DNA from 3 places in the Shewanella sp. S23-S33 genome. Region 1 is predicted to be linked to each of the others. Evidence: predicted binding sites of a transcription regulator. Region 1 holds the regulator's gene; each other region holds the start of a gene.
The links. Region 1 encodes sigma-54, which starts transcription at its own class of promoters, with help from an activator protein. Its sites were predicted from a motif close to GTTGGCACGNNNNTNGNNT; they were not measured.
Positions count from the first base shown of each region.

Region 2: flgA (flagellar basal body P-ring formation chaperone FlgA) is a predicted target of sigma-54. The motif match lies at 2,906-2,924, and genes of this name have one in related genera.
Region 3: ACHA99_RS19380 (P-II family nitrogen regulator) is a predicted target of sigma-54. The motif match lies at 1,962-1,980, and genes of this name have one in related genera.

Region 1 covers NZ_JBHFFD010000061.1:196,277-201,231, forward strand. Annotated here, with positions in the region: gene ACHA99_RS16815 (HPr family phosphocarrier protein) at 148-423, opposite strand; gene rapZ (RNase adapter RapZ) at 410-1,264, opposite strand; gene ptsN (PTS IIA-like nitrogen regulatory protein PtsN) at 1,261-1,704, opposite strand; gene hpf (ribosome hibernation promoting factor) at 1,707-1,994, opposite strand; gene ACHA99_RS16835 (RNA polymerase factor sigma-54) at 2,023-3,501, opposite strand; gene lptB (LPS export ABC transporter ATP-binding protein) at 3,609-4,340, opposite strand; gene lptA (lipopolysaccharide transport periplasmic protein LptA) at 4,337-4,891, opposite strand; gene lptC (LPS export ABC transporter periplasmic protein LptC) at 4,878-4,955, opposite strand, start outside.
Region 2 covers NZ_JBHFFD010000019.1:26,831-31,785, reverse strand. Annotated here, with positions in the region: gene flgD (flagellar hook assembly protein FlgD) at 1-3, opposite strand, end outside; gene flgC (flagellar basal body rod protein FlgC) at 28-444, opposite strand; gene flgB (flagellar basal body rod protein FlgB) at 447-851, opposite strand; gene ACHA99_RS05135 (CheR family methyltransferase) at 995-1,834, opposite strand; gene ACHA99_RS05130 (chemotaxis protein CheV) at 1,935-2,855, opposite strand; gene flgA (flagellar basal body P-ring formation chaperone FlgA) at 3,061-3,768, shown strand; gene flgM (flagellar biosynthesis anti-sigma factor FlgM) at 3,844-4,167, shown strand; gene ACHA99_RS05115 (flagella synthesis protein FlgN) at 4,170-4,595, shown strand; gene ACHA99_RS05110 (LPP20 family lipoprotein) at 4,723-4,955, opposite strand, start outside.
Region 3 covers NZ_JBHFFD010000069.1:86,449-91,403, reverse strand. Annotated here, with positions in the region: gene nrfA (ammonia-forming nitrite reductase cytochrome c552 subunit) at 1-985, shown strand, start outside; gene ACHA99_RS19385 (hydrolase) at 1,141-1,683, opposite strand; gene ACHA99_RS19380 (P-II family nitrogen regulator) at 2,028-2,366, shown strand; gene ACHA99_RS19375 (ammonium transporter) at 2,377-3,627, shown strand; gene ACHA99_RS19370 (hypothetical protein) at 3,806-4,144, shown strand; gene ACHA99_RS19365 (tetratricopeptide repeat protein) at 4,272-4,955, shown strand, end outside.

The DNA of each region.
Region 1 (4,955 bases):
AAGGCCAGCGCCAGCGCAATGACCGCTAGTGTAATCGCCTGTGGCTTGTATCGTCGAGCGACAAATGTTTTGCCATGTGTGAATGGCAAGTTTTTTAAACTAGACATGAAGTGAAACTAACGATGAAGTGCTTAGTGTGAAGTGAAACTAACAGGCTTCGTCAAACTTAGCGTCGATTAAGGCACAAATGGCATCGAGCGCCGGCTCTGCATCTGGGCCTTCGGCGATAAGCTTGATGGTCTTACCCATGCCAGTTTCAAGCATCAGTAAGCCAAGTACACTGGCGGCCGATGCTTGTTTATCGCCTTGGATTAAGGTGATGGTCGCATCAAACTCGGAAGCCAGTACCACCAACTTAGTGGCGGCACGGGCATGTAAACCGAGCTTATTACAGATGGTTATCTGACGTTCAAGTTTTGGCATTGTTGAGCTCTCGATGACGGGCATAAACTTTATGTTTACCGTTACTAAAGCGTTTGGCCAATTGCTCTGCGACGTAAACCGATCTGTGCTGTCCACCTGTGCAGCCAATGGCTACCGTTAAATAACTGCGATTGTTACGCTCGAGGTGCGGCAGCCAAGTCTCCAGTAAATTTTCGATTTGCCAGATGAACTTATTGACCAGTGGTTGACGATTTAAGAACTCAGCTACGGGTTCATCTAAGCCAGTCAATGGCCGCAGCGCCAACTCCCAGTGGGGATTGGGCAGGAAGCGCACATCGAACATAAAGTCGGCTTCGGTGGGCATTCCGTGCTTAAAGCCAAAGGACTCGAAGTTGATCACGAGTTCTTTATCGACACTACCAAGGAGAATTTGTCTGACTTGGTCGCTTAAATCATAGATATTCAGATTCGACGTATCTATGTAGTGATCGACCAGTTTTGACATAGGCTCGAGCAGTTTTCCCTCCAGCTTTATCGCTTCTTGCAAAGAGACTCGGCTCTTCGACAAAGGATGCAAACGGCGGGTTTCGCTGTAACGCTTAAGCAGAATTTTATCGCTGGAGTTAAGGAAGAAGCTCGTTAACTCAGTATCTGGAGGTAGGCTAGCGAGTTGTTTTACTAAGACCTTATCCTGCTCAGGCATGTTACGCACGTCGACACTGATGGCGACGAGATCGTTACTGCCTTTGAGTTGCTCAAGCAAACTGCCAATCAATGGCAAGGGAAGGTTATCGACACAATAATAGCCGAGATCTTCGAGTACCCTAAGGGCGACAGATTTGCCTGAGCCTGAGCGGCCCGACACTATGACCAGTTTCATCCAGTGATTACCTGATAGAGTTCCGTTTCATCATGCGTCTTGCGTAATTGCTTTAATATTTGCTTGTCGCTCAGCTTTTCGGCCATGCAAGACAAAGTACTTAAGTGCTGCTGACATTGGTCTGCAGGCACCAGTAGTGCAAATAAAATATCAACAGGTTGCTTATCGATAGCATCAAATGCTATCGGCTCTTCACACTTAATTAGTATGGCAATGGGCTGATCTATATCGGCTAGTCGACCATGTGGAATGGCGATGCCGTTACCTATACCTGTGCTCCCCATCTTTTCGCGCGCCACTAGGCTTTCGAATATCTCTTGAGATGAGAGGGTCGGGTACTGGGCAGCGACTAAGTCGCTGATGAGTTCCAGTACCTTTTTCTTGCTGCCCGGAGTGGCGCAGGTAGTGCACTCCGGCCGCAGTATGGTACAAAGTTCCATTATTAGTGTTTTGTTAACTTCTCTTTGTGTTTAATAACCTGACGGTCAAGCTTGTCAATCAGGGCGTCTATAGCAGCATACATGTCAGCATGCTCTGAAGTAGCAAAAACTTCACCACCTATGAGGTTTATTCTCGCTTCGGCAATCTGTTGCATTTTCTCAACATTGAGCACAACGTGCACATTATTGATCTGTTCGAAATGGCGTTCAAGTTTTGAAAACTTTTCTTCTACATATGCACGTAACGATTCGGTAATTTCGACATGGTGTCCACTTAGGTTTATTTGCATAGAAACGTCCTCCGATATCCACTGTAGGTTATAAACTTTTACGCTGATTAGAAGGTGGAATAAGCATAGCCTCTCGGTACTTCGCAATGGTTCTACGGGCTACGTTGATCCCTTGTTCTGCCAGAAGTTGTGCCATCTTACTATCGCTTAATGGTTTTTTCTGGTTTTCCGCTGCAACCAGTTTCTTTATAAAGGCTCTGATTGCTGTGGATGAGCACTCACCACCATCGTCAGTACCGACGTGGCTAGAGAAGAAGTATTTTAGTTCAAAAAGTCCCTTAGGGGTATGCATGTATTTTTGAGTTGTGACCCGTGAGATGGTGGACTCATGCATTTCTACCGCTTCGGCAATATCGTTAAGCACCATAGGCTTCATGGCTTCTTCACCATACTCAAAGAAACCTTGCTGATATTGCACTATGCAATTAGCAACTTTAAGCAAAGTATCGTTACGGCTTTCTAAGCTCTTAATAAACCATTTAGCCTCTTGCAGATGGCCGCGAATAAATTGGCTATCGGCTTGGTTTTTGGTACTGCGTGCCATAGAAGCATAATGTTGATTTACATTGATTTTTGGCATGCAGTCAGGATTAAGCTCAACGACCCAGCGGCCATTTTTCTTCGACACAGACACATCTGGGATAACGTATTCGTCATTATTGGGCGTGATCAACAAACCTGGGCGAGGATTGAGGGTTTGGATAAGTGCTATACCATCCCTTAATTCATCTTCTTTTAATTTAGTCTTACGCATCAATAACCTAAAATCACGGGCGGCGATCAGATCTAAATGATCTTTGATCAGCATACGGGCGTTTTCTAGGTTGGGAGTATCAGCGGCGAAATGCGACAGTTGGATCAGCAGGCATTCACTTAAATCGCGGGCGGCAACGCCTATGGGATCAAAATGCTGAATGCGCTTGAGTACGGCTTCGACTTCGTCAAGCTCAACTTCAGGATTGCCCATAGCTTCGAGAATTTCTTCAGTGCTTTGGGTGAGATAGCCCTGATCGTCGATGGCATCAATAATGGCGGTGGCAATGGCTAAATCGGTTTCAGAAAACGGCGTGAGGTTTTTTTGCCATTCTAAGTGTTCGTACAAACCTTCACTGGTCTCGCCTTGGAAGGGCATATCGTCTTCACGACTACCGCCGGGGCCTGAGTTTGGGGAGGCGGTAAACACTTCATCCCATGTGGTGTCCATGGGGAGCTCATCGGGCATGGATTCTTTGGTTAGCGACTCTGCCGTGTCTATGGTGGAGCTGTCTTTTTCTGGTGGCAGAGTGCTAGATTCACTGAAATCCGTATCGGATAGCGTTTGGTTTACAGGGGTTTTAGTGGCGTCGAATTGATCCTCTTCCAGCTCGAGAAGGGGATTAGAATCTAATGCTTGCTGGATCTCTTGCTGCAGTTCTAATGACGACAGTTGCAACAGACGTATGGCCTGTTGTAATTGTGGCGTCATGGTTAACTGTTGACCCAGTTTGAGCTGGAGTGACGCTTTCATGTTACCGCTGATCCCTACGTTATTATTGTTGGATGAGGTCGCTTATTATCATTTTGAGTGAAGCCCAATGGCGGTATAAATTGTCTCCATAGGCTTCGCTCGATTAACTATAGCCTGAATTGTTCACCTAAGTACACAGCCCTAACTTGCTGATTGTCTAAGATCTCTGCTGGAGTTCCTTCGGCAATCAGGTTTCCGTGACTCACAATATAAGCATGTTCACATACATCTAATGTCTCGCGGACATTATGGTCTGTGATCAGTACGCCAAGGCCGCGACTTTTGAGTTGTTCGATAATCTTCTTGATGTCGATAACCGAAATAGGATCGACGCCGGCAAACGGTTCATCGAGCAAAATGAACTTAGGATTAGCGGCTAAAGCCCGCGCAATTTCGACGCGACGACGTTCGCCACCCGACAATGACATGCCTTGGCTGTCACGGATGTGGGTGATATGAAACTCTTCGAGCAGATGTTCTAGTTCTTCTTCTCGTTCTTCGTTTTTAAGTTCTTTACGAGTTTGCAGTACGGCCATGATGTTGTCATGAACAGTTAGCTTACGAAAGATACTGGCTTCCTGCGGTAAGTAACCTATGCCTTTGCGGGCACGCAGATGCATAGGATCTGCGGTTAAATCATCATCGTCGATAAAGATATGTCCCTTATCGCTCTTCACTAGCCCGACAACCATGTAAAAGGTCGTGGTTTTACCCGCGCCGTTCGGACCGAGTAGGCCAACGACTTGACCGGTTTTTACCGTCAGACTGACGTCTTTAACCACTTGGCGACTCTTGTAACTTTTCGCCAGATTTTGTGCTCTTAAGGTGATTTGGGTCATTTAGAGTCCTGCTTTTTTACAGGTTTATCCGCCGGAGCGTCTGATTTAGCATCATCTTGATAGTTTTCAGGCTGAATAATAGTGATCACGCGATCGTCACCACTGCCAGTACTCTCGGCCATCAATTTCTGTTGAATCATGTTATAGCGGATTAAATTGCCTGTAACTTGGCTACCTGCTTGATCTAATGACGCCATACCTTTCAGAGTTAAGGTGCGGCTTGCCATATCGTAACGAATTTCTTTCGCGCTAGCCGATGCAGGACGGCCATCGTCTAATATCTGGCTATACGTAGCAGGGTTGCCTGTGGCGACTAAAGTTTTGCTATTTTCACCTTCAGCGGAAAATGCACGCAGTTCATTTGCTTGGATTTTTATTGAGCCTTGGGTAACTTCCACCGGACCAAAGAAGATGATCTGGTTGTTTTTGATATCCGCAGTTTGGCTCACAGCTTTAATTTTGACTTCTTGCTTTAAATCGCCCACTTTCGCGAAAGCACTCATGCTCATAATTAGCATTAGGCTGGCAAGTAATACGTTATTTTGCTTCATATGTTCCTACTACCTGACTGGTCAATTGCACTTCTTGCGCGTTGAGGTCGGCATAAAGGCCTTG
Region 2 (4,955 bases), on a different contig from region 1:
CACAGCTTACCTCCTAAGTAACACATGTTATTTACCCATCCCAAGTGTTTGTTGCAGCATAGACTTAGCTGCTTCAGCGACTTGAACATTCATTTGATATGAGCGCGAAGCAGAAATCATATTTGCCATTTCTTCCATGACATTAACATTCGGTTTATAAATAAAGCCGTCCGCATCCGCCATTGGATGATCGGGCGAATATTCTTTCAGTAGTGGTTTATCACTTTCTACAATGCCTTTTACTGCAACGCCTTGAGAAGCTTGTTGCTGACTTTGGGCTTTAGCCATTTCGGCTTCAAAAATGGGATGACGAGAACGATAGGTCTTATCTACACTACTCGAGACGGAATCCGCGTTGGCTATGTTGCTCGCGGTGGTGTTTAGCCTGACCGATTGAGCAGACATTCCCGAGCCAGCAACATCAAATATGCTAAATAAACTCATGATTAATCCCCTCTCAACGCTTTCTTCATGCCACTAAACTTACTGTCTAAAAAACCTAGCGACATTTGATATTCAAGTGCATTTTGCATGAATGCCGATTGTTCCTGTTGGATATCAACAGTATTACCATCACCGGTATCGGGTTGATTTGGCACACGGAACTTAACAAATTGCCCAGTCAACTCCGCAAGCCCAAAATGCTTATCTGGCTCTTGCATTTCAAGACTATTTCGCTGCTGCTGTTGGCCTCGAGCGGCCTGCATTGCCGTAGAAAAATCAACATCGCGGGCTTTGTAATGTGGCGTATCTGCGTTAGCGATATTGCTTGAAATGACTTCAGCCCGCTGCGCTCTAATACCGAGAGTGTATTGATGCACACCCAGTGCATTATCAAAATTGATCGCCATAAAATTGCCTCCTCGTGTTCTCACGAAAATAAAGCAATTCATGTGCCAACATCAGGCAAATTTTGAGAATAACAATAAGGATGAGCAAGTGATGGGTAAAAAATTACCGACAATTGTCGGTAATTTTCTTTAGAGCGGCTGAGTTAAGTCTTTTTCTGGTAATAAATGCCAGGGTTACAACGAACCATATCAAACTCGTCCGTTAAACCAGCGATAGATTCTGATGCACCGAGAAATAAAATCCCTTTGGGATTGAGAGCGGCAGCGAATTGCCGCAAAATTTTTGCCTTTGCCTCTGGTGCAAAATAAATCAGCACATTGCGGCAAAAGATAATGTCGAACTTGCCAAGCAGACTATAACTCTCAAGCAAATTATGCGCTCTAAAGTTCACCAACCGCTTCACATTATCCTTTAACTTCATATTACCTGAAGGTAATGCCTCAAAAAACTGACGCTTACGTTCTTCAGATAAACCACGCGCTAATGCCAAACTATCGTACTCGGCATTTTTGCAGCGTTCCAACATGGAAGGAGATAAATCCGTTGCTTGAATCGAAGCACTACCAGCCAGGGCACCAGGCTTCTTCTGTTGATACTCAAGAATAGTCATAGCCAATGAGTATGGCTCTTGGCCTGACGAGCAAGCCGCAGACCAAATTTTAAGTGGACGCCCCAGACGACTGTATTCAGGTAGTAGGACATTATTCAACAACTCAAATGGATAACGATCACGGAACCAAAGGGTTTCATTGGTCGTCATAGCATCGATCACTTCAGCTCTAAGCGCACGCTCAGTAGGCTTCATCGAATGCTTAACCACATCAGATAAGGATGGCAGGTTATATTTGCCCATCAAAGGAGCAAGACGACTGCGCACAAGATATTGCTTATTTTCACCCAGTACGATGCCGCTGTGTTGCTCTAAGAACAACCTAAATTGATTATATTCAGCCTCAGCGAGTGATTTATTTGGCACATTCACATCCTAAATCCTATAGCAAGCACCAAAATCAGTGCGAAACCATCATGTTATAAAGTCGAGATTATAGCGTAAAGCGTATCTAGGTACTAACCGACAGCAATTACAAACTTAAATGCTTATTCACAGCAGCGGCCAGTTCGTCGGGATTAAACTTAGCGATAAAGTCATTAGCCCCCACTTTTTGAACCATTGCCTGATTGAATACACCACTTAACGAAGTATGCAGTACCACTTTAATATGCTTAAGCTTAGGATCATCTCGGATTTCAGCGGTCAGGGTGTAGCCATCCATTTCAGGCATCTCAATATCAGAGATAATGAGGGGGATCTCATCGGCCACATTATCCATCTCTTTGGCGATCTCTTTAAGCTTGTCTAATGCTTCGCGACCATCTTTTGCGGTATCAATTTGTAAATTCAATGACTCGAGTGAACGAATAATTTGTTTACGCGCCACGGCAGAATCATCAATAACCATAATATGATAATGCTGAGTTCTGTCGAGGGTCAGTTTTTCATTGGCTTCTTCACTGATAGCCGTTTTAACTGGTGAAATCTCATCTAAGATTTTTTCCACATCGAGAATTTCAACTAATTCACCTTCAATTTCAGTCACAGCTGTCAGATAAGAATAACGGCCAGCACCTTGCGGCGGAGGCATAATCGCTTCCCAATTCATGTTGATGATCCGCTCAACAGAACTGACCAAGAAGCCTTGAACACTACGGTTATATTCAGAAATAATGATGAAACAGTTTTCAGTGCTCGCTAAAGGTTTTCCCCCTGTTGCCGCACTCAAATCAATCACTGAAATGGTTGTTCCACGAATATGAGCAACACCCTTCACATAAGGATTAAGTTTAGGCAAAGTGGTCAGTGGTGGACACTGCAGTACTTCTTTCACCTTAAACACGTTAATCCCAAACCGTTGACGACCGTTTAATTTAAAAAGCAGCAATTCTAAACGGTTTTGTCCAACGAGCTGGGTTCGTTTGTTGACTGAATCAAGAATACTCGACATAACTCTGCCTTGTTGTTCTGTTTATGTTCGGCCCTATAACTCAGTTGAGTATAGGCATATTAATTGCTTACGTCTTATCTATCGATAAACATAGTCGAAACTGAGTCAATCTTCTGACAGTGATGCAAATTATTATTACAGTGGTCAGCTTCGAACTTAATAAAAGTATAGGTGCATTCTGGCGTTACAAGCTAGTCTCTTCATTATGAAAGTAAATTTAGTCTGTTTTTTTAGTCTTTTCACCCTCTTCATGCCCGCTTTTGCGAGTGCAGAGCCTATTGTCCCCACCGTATCGGCAATCTCAGAATTAGCTAAAGCGCTTATTTCAGAAAAAATATCCGTTCCAGAAAATGCCAAAGTAAATATTTCGCCACAGATGGTTGACGCAAGAATGCTGCCGTCACAATGTTCGTCTCCAATGAAAGTTGAACTGGCTAGCGATAGGGAAATTAGCCGTAATAACACCTTAAAAGTCAGCTGCGATACACAAGACTTAGCTTACCCTTGGCAAATCTATATCTCGGTTCGGGTGGATATCTTATTCCCCGTTGTTGTCTCAACCGAAATCTTAGCACCAGGCGAACTCATCTCTCCTAGTCAAGTAGAAGTCCGTTACATTGAACAAAATAGCTTGAGAGGTGCCGAATTCGATGACCCGAGTAAATTGGCTGGTGTGCGAGTAAAACGACGAGTAGCAAAAGATAATCCCTTATTAAGCAACAACTTATGCTTCGTTTGTAAAAATGATTCGGTATCTATCTACGTTCGTTCTGGCTCATTCGAGCTCAAAACAGTGGGCGAAGCCCTACAAGATGGCAATAAAGGTGATCGGATCAGAGTCAAAAATAGCAGTTCAAACAAAGAACTAGATGCTATAGTCACAGGCATTGGCGAAGTTGAAGTAAGAATGTAAAATAATCTAAAGCTTTTTTGTAAGCTGCCGATACCCCAGTTAAGAAATCCCGTACACACGACGCTGGAGCCTAAAATGGCAATTGATATTAGCAAACTTAACACTGCAACGACTGCGCAAGTTCGTTCAGGCGCAACGAAAACGAGCAGCGATCAATCTGCTCAAGTTGCTACAAAATCGACAACACCACAGAGAAGCGATTCAGTGGTCATTACGGCCCAGGCACAACAACTTCAAGGAGCTCAGACTAAAATGGCTAGCCTTCCTGAAGTTGATCAAAAGAAAGTAGCCGAAATCAAACAAGCTATTGCCGAAGGTCGCTATAAAATTGACCCTGAAAAGTTGGCTGCCAATATTGCAAGTTTTGAAGCCGAACTTAATGACTTAAATAAAGAGTAACTATGACTGAAATAGCTAAACTGGTAGATCTACAACACGCCCATTTGGCTGTTCTTAAGCAAATCATACTCAAGGAAAAAGGCGCTTTGGTTGACCAAAACGCCGATTTACTGCTTTCCCTTGCTAACGAAAAATCGCAATGTCTGAAAGAACTAAAGAATAATGATGATATTCTGGCAAAACACAGTGATAAATCGCTACTCACTCAGCAAGTCGAACTCGTGCATAAAATGGCTGAGATCAAAGACGCATTGACTGAATGCAAAGAATTAAACGAACAAAATGCCAGTTTAATTGAGATGAATTTAGCGAGTTTAAATCGCTTTGCTCAAGCTTTACAAGCCAGCAGAAACGCCTCCAGCCTCACCTATAACGATAAAGGCAAGACCTCGACTATCTCAAGTTTAGGCAATGATTTAAAGGCCTAACAAGCGCATCACTCCCACTTAGCATTCCCTTTTCTAAGCTCTGATTAGATATTCATGTCTTGTATAAAAAGAAAAGCCGCGTAAATACGCGGCTCAATACATGCTGTTGAACATACTCTCAAAAACGCTAGAAATACGTCACTTCCTTCACTCGTTGTGGACGGCTCTGTTGTTGATAAAGCGCCCAAACCTGTGAAAAATCAAGTTCTAACTCAGTGACATAATGCTCGCCTGCGGGATAACTCTTAACGACTCGTGCGCCGCGGATCACGCCAGAAACTGACGCTTTGACATTATCGTCCGTCAACATCCAATCACTGACACTGCTGTTTGCCGTTATTTTCTGCCCATAAACTTGTT
Region 3 (4,955 bases), on a different contig from region 1:
GTCAAAGGGTGGCCCTGAAGTGACAAATACCATTGGTTGTGGTGATTGCCATGAAAAAAGCTCTCCAAAGTTACGTATTTCACGCCCTTATGCAGACCGTGCTTTTGAAGCTATAGGTACACCTTTTAGCAAAGCGTCTAAACAAGATAAAGAATCAATGGTATGTGCTCAGTGCCACGTTGAGTATTATTTTGAGAAAACTGACGACAAAAAGAATTTTGTTAAATTCCCTTGGGATATGGGTACAACAGTTGAAAAAATGGAAGTCTACTATGACTCAATCCAATTTTCTGATTGGACACACGCCCTTTCTAAGACACCAATGTTAAAAGCCCAGCATCCAGAGTATGAAACGTGGAAAATGGGTATTCACGGCATGAATAATGTGAGTTGCGTTGACTGTCACATGCCAAAAGTGACCAGTGCTGAAGGTAAGAAGTTTACCGATCATAAAGTGGGCAATCCATTCGACCGTTTTGAAGAAACCTGTGCAACTTGCCATAGCCAGACTAAAGAGTTTTTGGTTGGCGTGACTAATGAGCGTAAAGCCAAAGTCAAAGAAATGAAGTTGAAAGCGGAAGAGCAATTAGTCAAAGCACACTTTGAAGCAGAGGCTGCGTGGAAAGCTGGCGCAACTGAAGAAGAAATGAAACCCATACTGACAGATATTCGCCACTCACAATGGCGTTGGGATTTAGCGATTGCTTCCCATGGTGTTGCAGCTCACGCACCTGATGAAGCATTGCGTATTCTGGGAACTTCGGTAAGTAAAGCTGCTGATGCTCGTGTTAAGTTAGCGCAATTACTCGGTAAAAAAGGCATCACAGATCCAATCGCTATTCCTGATATCTCTACCAAAGCTAAGGCACAAGCAGCCTTAGGTATGGATATGGATAAGATGAATGCAGAGAAAGAAGCATTCAAGAAAGACATGTTACCTAAGTGGGATGAAGAAGCGAAAAAACGCGAAGCCACTTATAAGTAGGTTTTAATCAATCGCGGTTGAGTTTTCAATATGAGCTAACCCCTCATGTAAATAAAAGCCCTCGCTGACTCAGCGGGGGCTTTTTTATGGAAAAAAATATCGAGTAATGTCAGGCGTTGGTCATGCTGGCTGAAGAAATACCACGGGCTAAGTCGCTATTTGATCAGTTTTAATAATGCCCTAAAGCGCTCGCCTTGGGCTTGATGTTGTAATTCAAATAATAGCGATTCCACGTTAGTTAATAAGGCGCCTCTGGCCGTCATCATCTGAATACCCAGTTTTTTATTATCGGCACTGCGTGACGAGACGCCATCTGCGACGAGATGCACCGAATATTGCTGTTCGATAAGGTCACAACAGGTTTGGTAAACACACACATGGGTTTCAATACCCGCCAGTATGACGTGTTTGCGATTCGTCTTAGTTAATGCCTTTGCAAACGCGTCACAGTGCCAGCCGCTAAAATGCTGCTTGGCAATGGGTGAGCTGGTTTTCGCAAGTAAAGTTTGCAGCTCAGGGCTAGTTGCTCCGAGTTTATCGGGTAGCTGTTCTAACCACAGTATTGGAATTTCAAATAATTGTGCGCCTTGGATTAAGGTCTGTAGTTGTTGATGCAGCTTGTCACTGTTATCCATGATTTGTGCAAGTTTTCCTTGCACATCGACGATAACGAGAACACATTCTTCTGGTTTTAACATCGGGCCTTCCTTCTGCGCTTGATGATTGTCTTAGTGATGATCTTCGCTTTTGTTTAAGAGCTTGTGTTGTGATGCTCAGATTTCATCTCGATTTACGCTTCCCCCAGTAGACCCTAATTTAACCTTGTTACCAATAGGCCTAAGGTCGAATAGCTGCCGCACTTAAACTGCTCACTAAAAGAGTGCATCGCACCAGTTAGTGCTCGATTATGGTGCATTTTTAACCTTAAAAAATAGTGTTAAATAATTTAAACCAATAATAATCAATAGATTAAATTGTTGGCCTAATGATTGAATTACCTTTGATACAAGTTAATAACAATCGCGTTTTTTTGGAGGTCAGGATGAAACTAGTCAGCGCTATCATCAAGCCGTTTAAGTTGGATGATGTCCGTGAAGCTATCGCCGGAATTGGTATTGAGGGCATGACGGTGACCGAAGTGAAAGGTTTTGGCCGTCAGAAAGGGCATACAGAGTTGTATCGCGGCGCCGAGTATCAGGTGGATTTTTTGCCAAAAGTAAAACTAGAAATTGCCACTAAGGCTGAAAATCTCGACATGTTGATTGAGGCGATTACCACTGCGGCCCATACGGGGAAAATTGGTGACGGTAAGATCTTCGTCGTTGATTTAGAACATGCTATCCGTATCCGTACGGGTGAACTTGATACTGAAGCGCTATAAGGGGCTGACAATGGAAGAATTAACGAAATTAGGCGGCACAGTCACTGAACTACGCTTTGCACTCGATACCTTTTACTTTTTGATTTCTGGCGCTTTAGTCATGTGGATGGCGGCGGGATTCGCTATGTTAGAAGCGGGTTTAGTTCGCTCTAAAAATACCACTGAAATTTTAACTAAGAACGTTGTGCTGTACGCGATTGCCTGTGTGATGTATCTGTTGGTTGGCTATAACATCATGTATGTGGATAACACTGAAGGTGGCTGGTTACCGTCAATTGGCACCTTAATTGGTTCGCAATCAGCAGATGCGAGCCATGCATTAGAATCTGACTTCTTCTTCCAAGTTGTATTTGTGGCAACGGCGATGTCAATTGTTTCTGGTGCAGTGGCGGAACGGATGAAGTTGTGGGCTTTCTTGTTCTTTTCTGTGGTGATGACAGCGGTTATCTATCCAGTAGAAGGTTATTGGACTTGGGGCCAAGGTTTTATCGCTAAACTGGGCTTTGTAGACTTTGCCGGTAGCGGTATTGTGCATATGACGGGGGCGACCGCGGCGATTGCTGGCGTAATATTACTCGGTGCGCGTAAGGGTAAATACGGGCCTAATGGTCAAGTGAATCCTATTCCAGGCTCTAACTTGCCAATGGCAACCTTAGGTATGTTTATTCTGTGGATGGGCTGGTTTGGCTTTAACGGCGGATCGCAATTAATGGTGTCGGATGCGGCGAATGCAAGCTCAGTGGCGAAAGTGTTTGTGAATACTAATACTGCAGCGGCTTTTGGTGCTATCTCAGCTCTTATCGTGTGTAAGATGATTTGGGGTAAAGCGGATTTGACCATGATCCTTAACGGTATTTTGGCTGGATTAGTGGCGATTACGGCCGATCCTCTCTCGCCTTCATTGTTAATGGCGGGTGTGATTGGTTTAGTGGCGGGCGGCGTGGTGGTGTTCTCGATTGTGGGCTTAGATCGCATTAAGATCGACGATCCCGTTGGTGCGATTTCAGTACACGGTGTGGCTGGTTTCCTTGGTTTAATGTGTGTGCCATTATCCAATGCCAATGCAACTCTTACCGGACAGTTGATGGGGGCAGCGATCATTTTCACTTGGGTATTCTGCTCATCATTTGCAGTCTGGTATGTGATTAAGATAACCATGGGGATCCGTGTTACTGAGGAAGAAGAATACAACGGTATGGATGCTTCTGACTGCGGTATTGATGCCTATCCTGAGTTTGTTACGGTCAAAAATGCGGGCTGATTAAACTTGCACATTAACGCGTGATTCACCTTGATGCTTAGCTTGGATCGAGGGATAGTGAAGCAGAGCCTAGGCTCTGCTTTTTTATGGGTAATCAATGTGATTGAAGTTTAAGCACTGGGTCGTAAGCTTAATTACTGAGCAATTCTGTTTTCTTGTATAAATTAAGGAGTGTTCTATGAGCTTGAATATAAAAACAATAGGTCAATTTTCGCGACTAAGTCTTATCGTCATTTCTGGCTGGATATCGGTTTCTGCCTTTGCAGGAGAAGTGATCGTTAATCGCTCAAGTGAGCCTGTCGATGCCTTTGCTGTGCGTGATCAAGTGCTCAAGGATTTTGAATGGCAGGAGTCGCTTCGTCGCCAGCAGCAAATCCAAATTTTGCAGGCTTTACCCTCAGGTTGCGTTACGGTCATGAAACCCTATCGACATTTTACCTGTGGGGAGCATAACTATCGGCCGTATGATTATCAGCAGCGTGAGTTATACATAGAAGTTGACCGACCTTCGCAATAGTTAATTCGTTAAATTATTTGCGATTATTTTCAATCGATCGCGATTATCATTTTTTGTAACCATTTTATGTCGTCTTTTTCGCCATTTGTAATAAGCTCAAATAGGAGCTAATGGTGTGGGAGGACGTATGTCGAAACTATTCCGAGCCGTATACTTGAGTACGATCTTGAGCGTTGTATTCAGTCAATTGTTTGCTTGTAGCTCGACGACCATTGAGCCTAATCCGTCGGATCTTGAGTCGTTACTTGCCGATTCACTGTTTACCCCTGTGGCCGATATTCCTTCTGTTGCGGATATTTTTTATCTGCCACCCGAGGTCGTGACAGACGTAAAACGTCGCTATGGGATATACACTTTGTCACACAATAACAACATTTTAGCCAATGAATGGTTAGCTAGTTATATCAATGCGAGTCAAACCAATAGCGCTAACATTGATTTTCGATATCAAGATAATCTGACCCAAATTGCCCGTGAAACCTATGCCCAAAGGGCGGGTAATTGCATGTCTTTAGTGGTCATGACTTCTGCGTTAGCGGACATATTGAATGTGAGTGCTGAGTATCAAGATATTGCGATAGAACCGGTATGGGATAAGCAAGGTGATTTCTATTTAATCAATGGGCATGTGAATTTACGCTTACTTCCACCTGAAAACGCACATTCAGTTTATGTGTCATCTACCGCAGTTTTAGTGGACTTTATGCCGGAGCGAGCTCTACGGGGATACGGTAAAACCCAAGTGGATCGGCAGACCTTAATCAGTATGTTTTACAACAACATGGCGGCAGAGTCTTTGGTGAACGGTGAT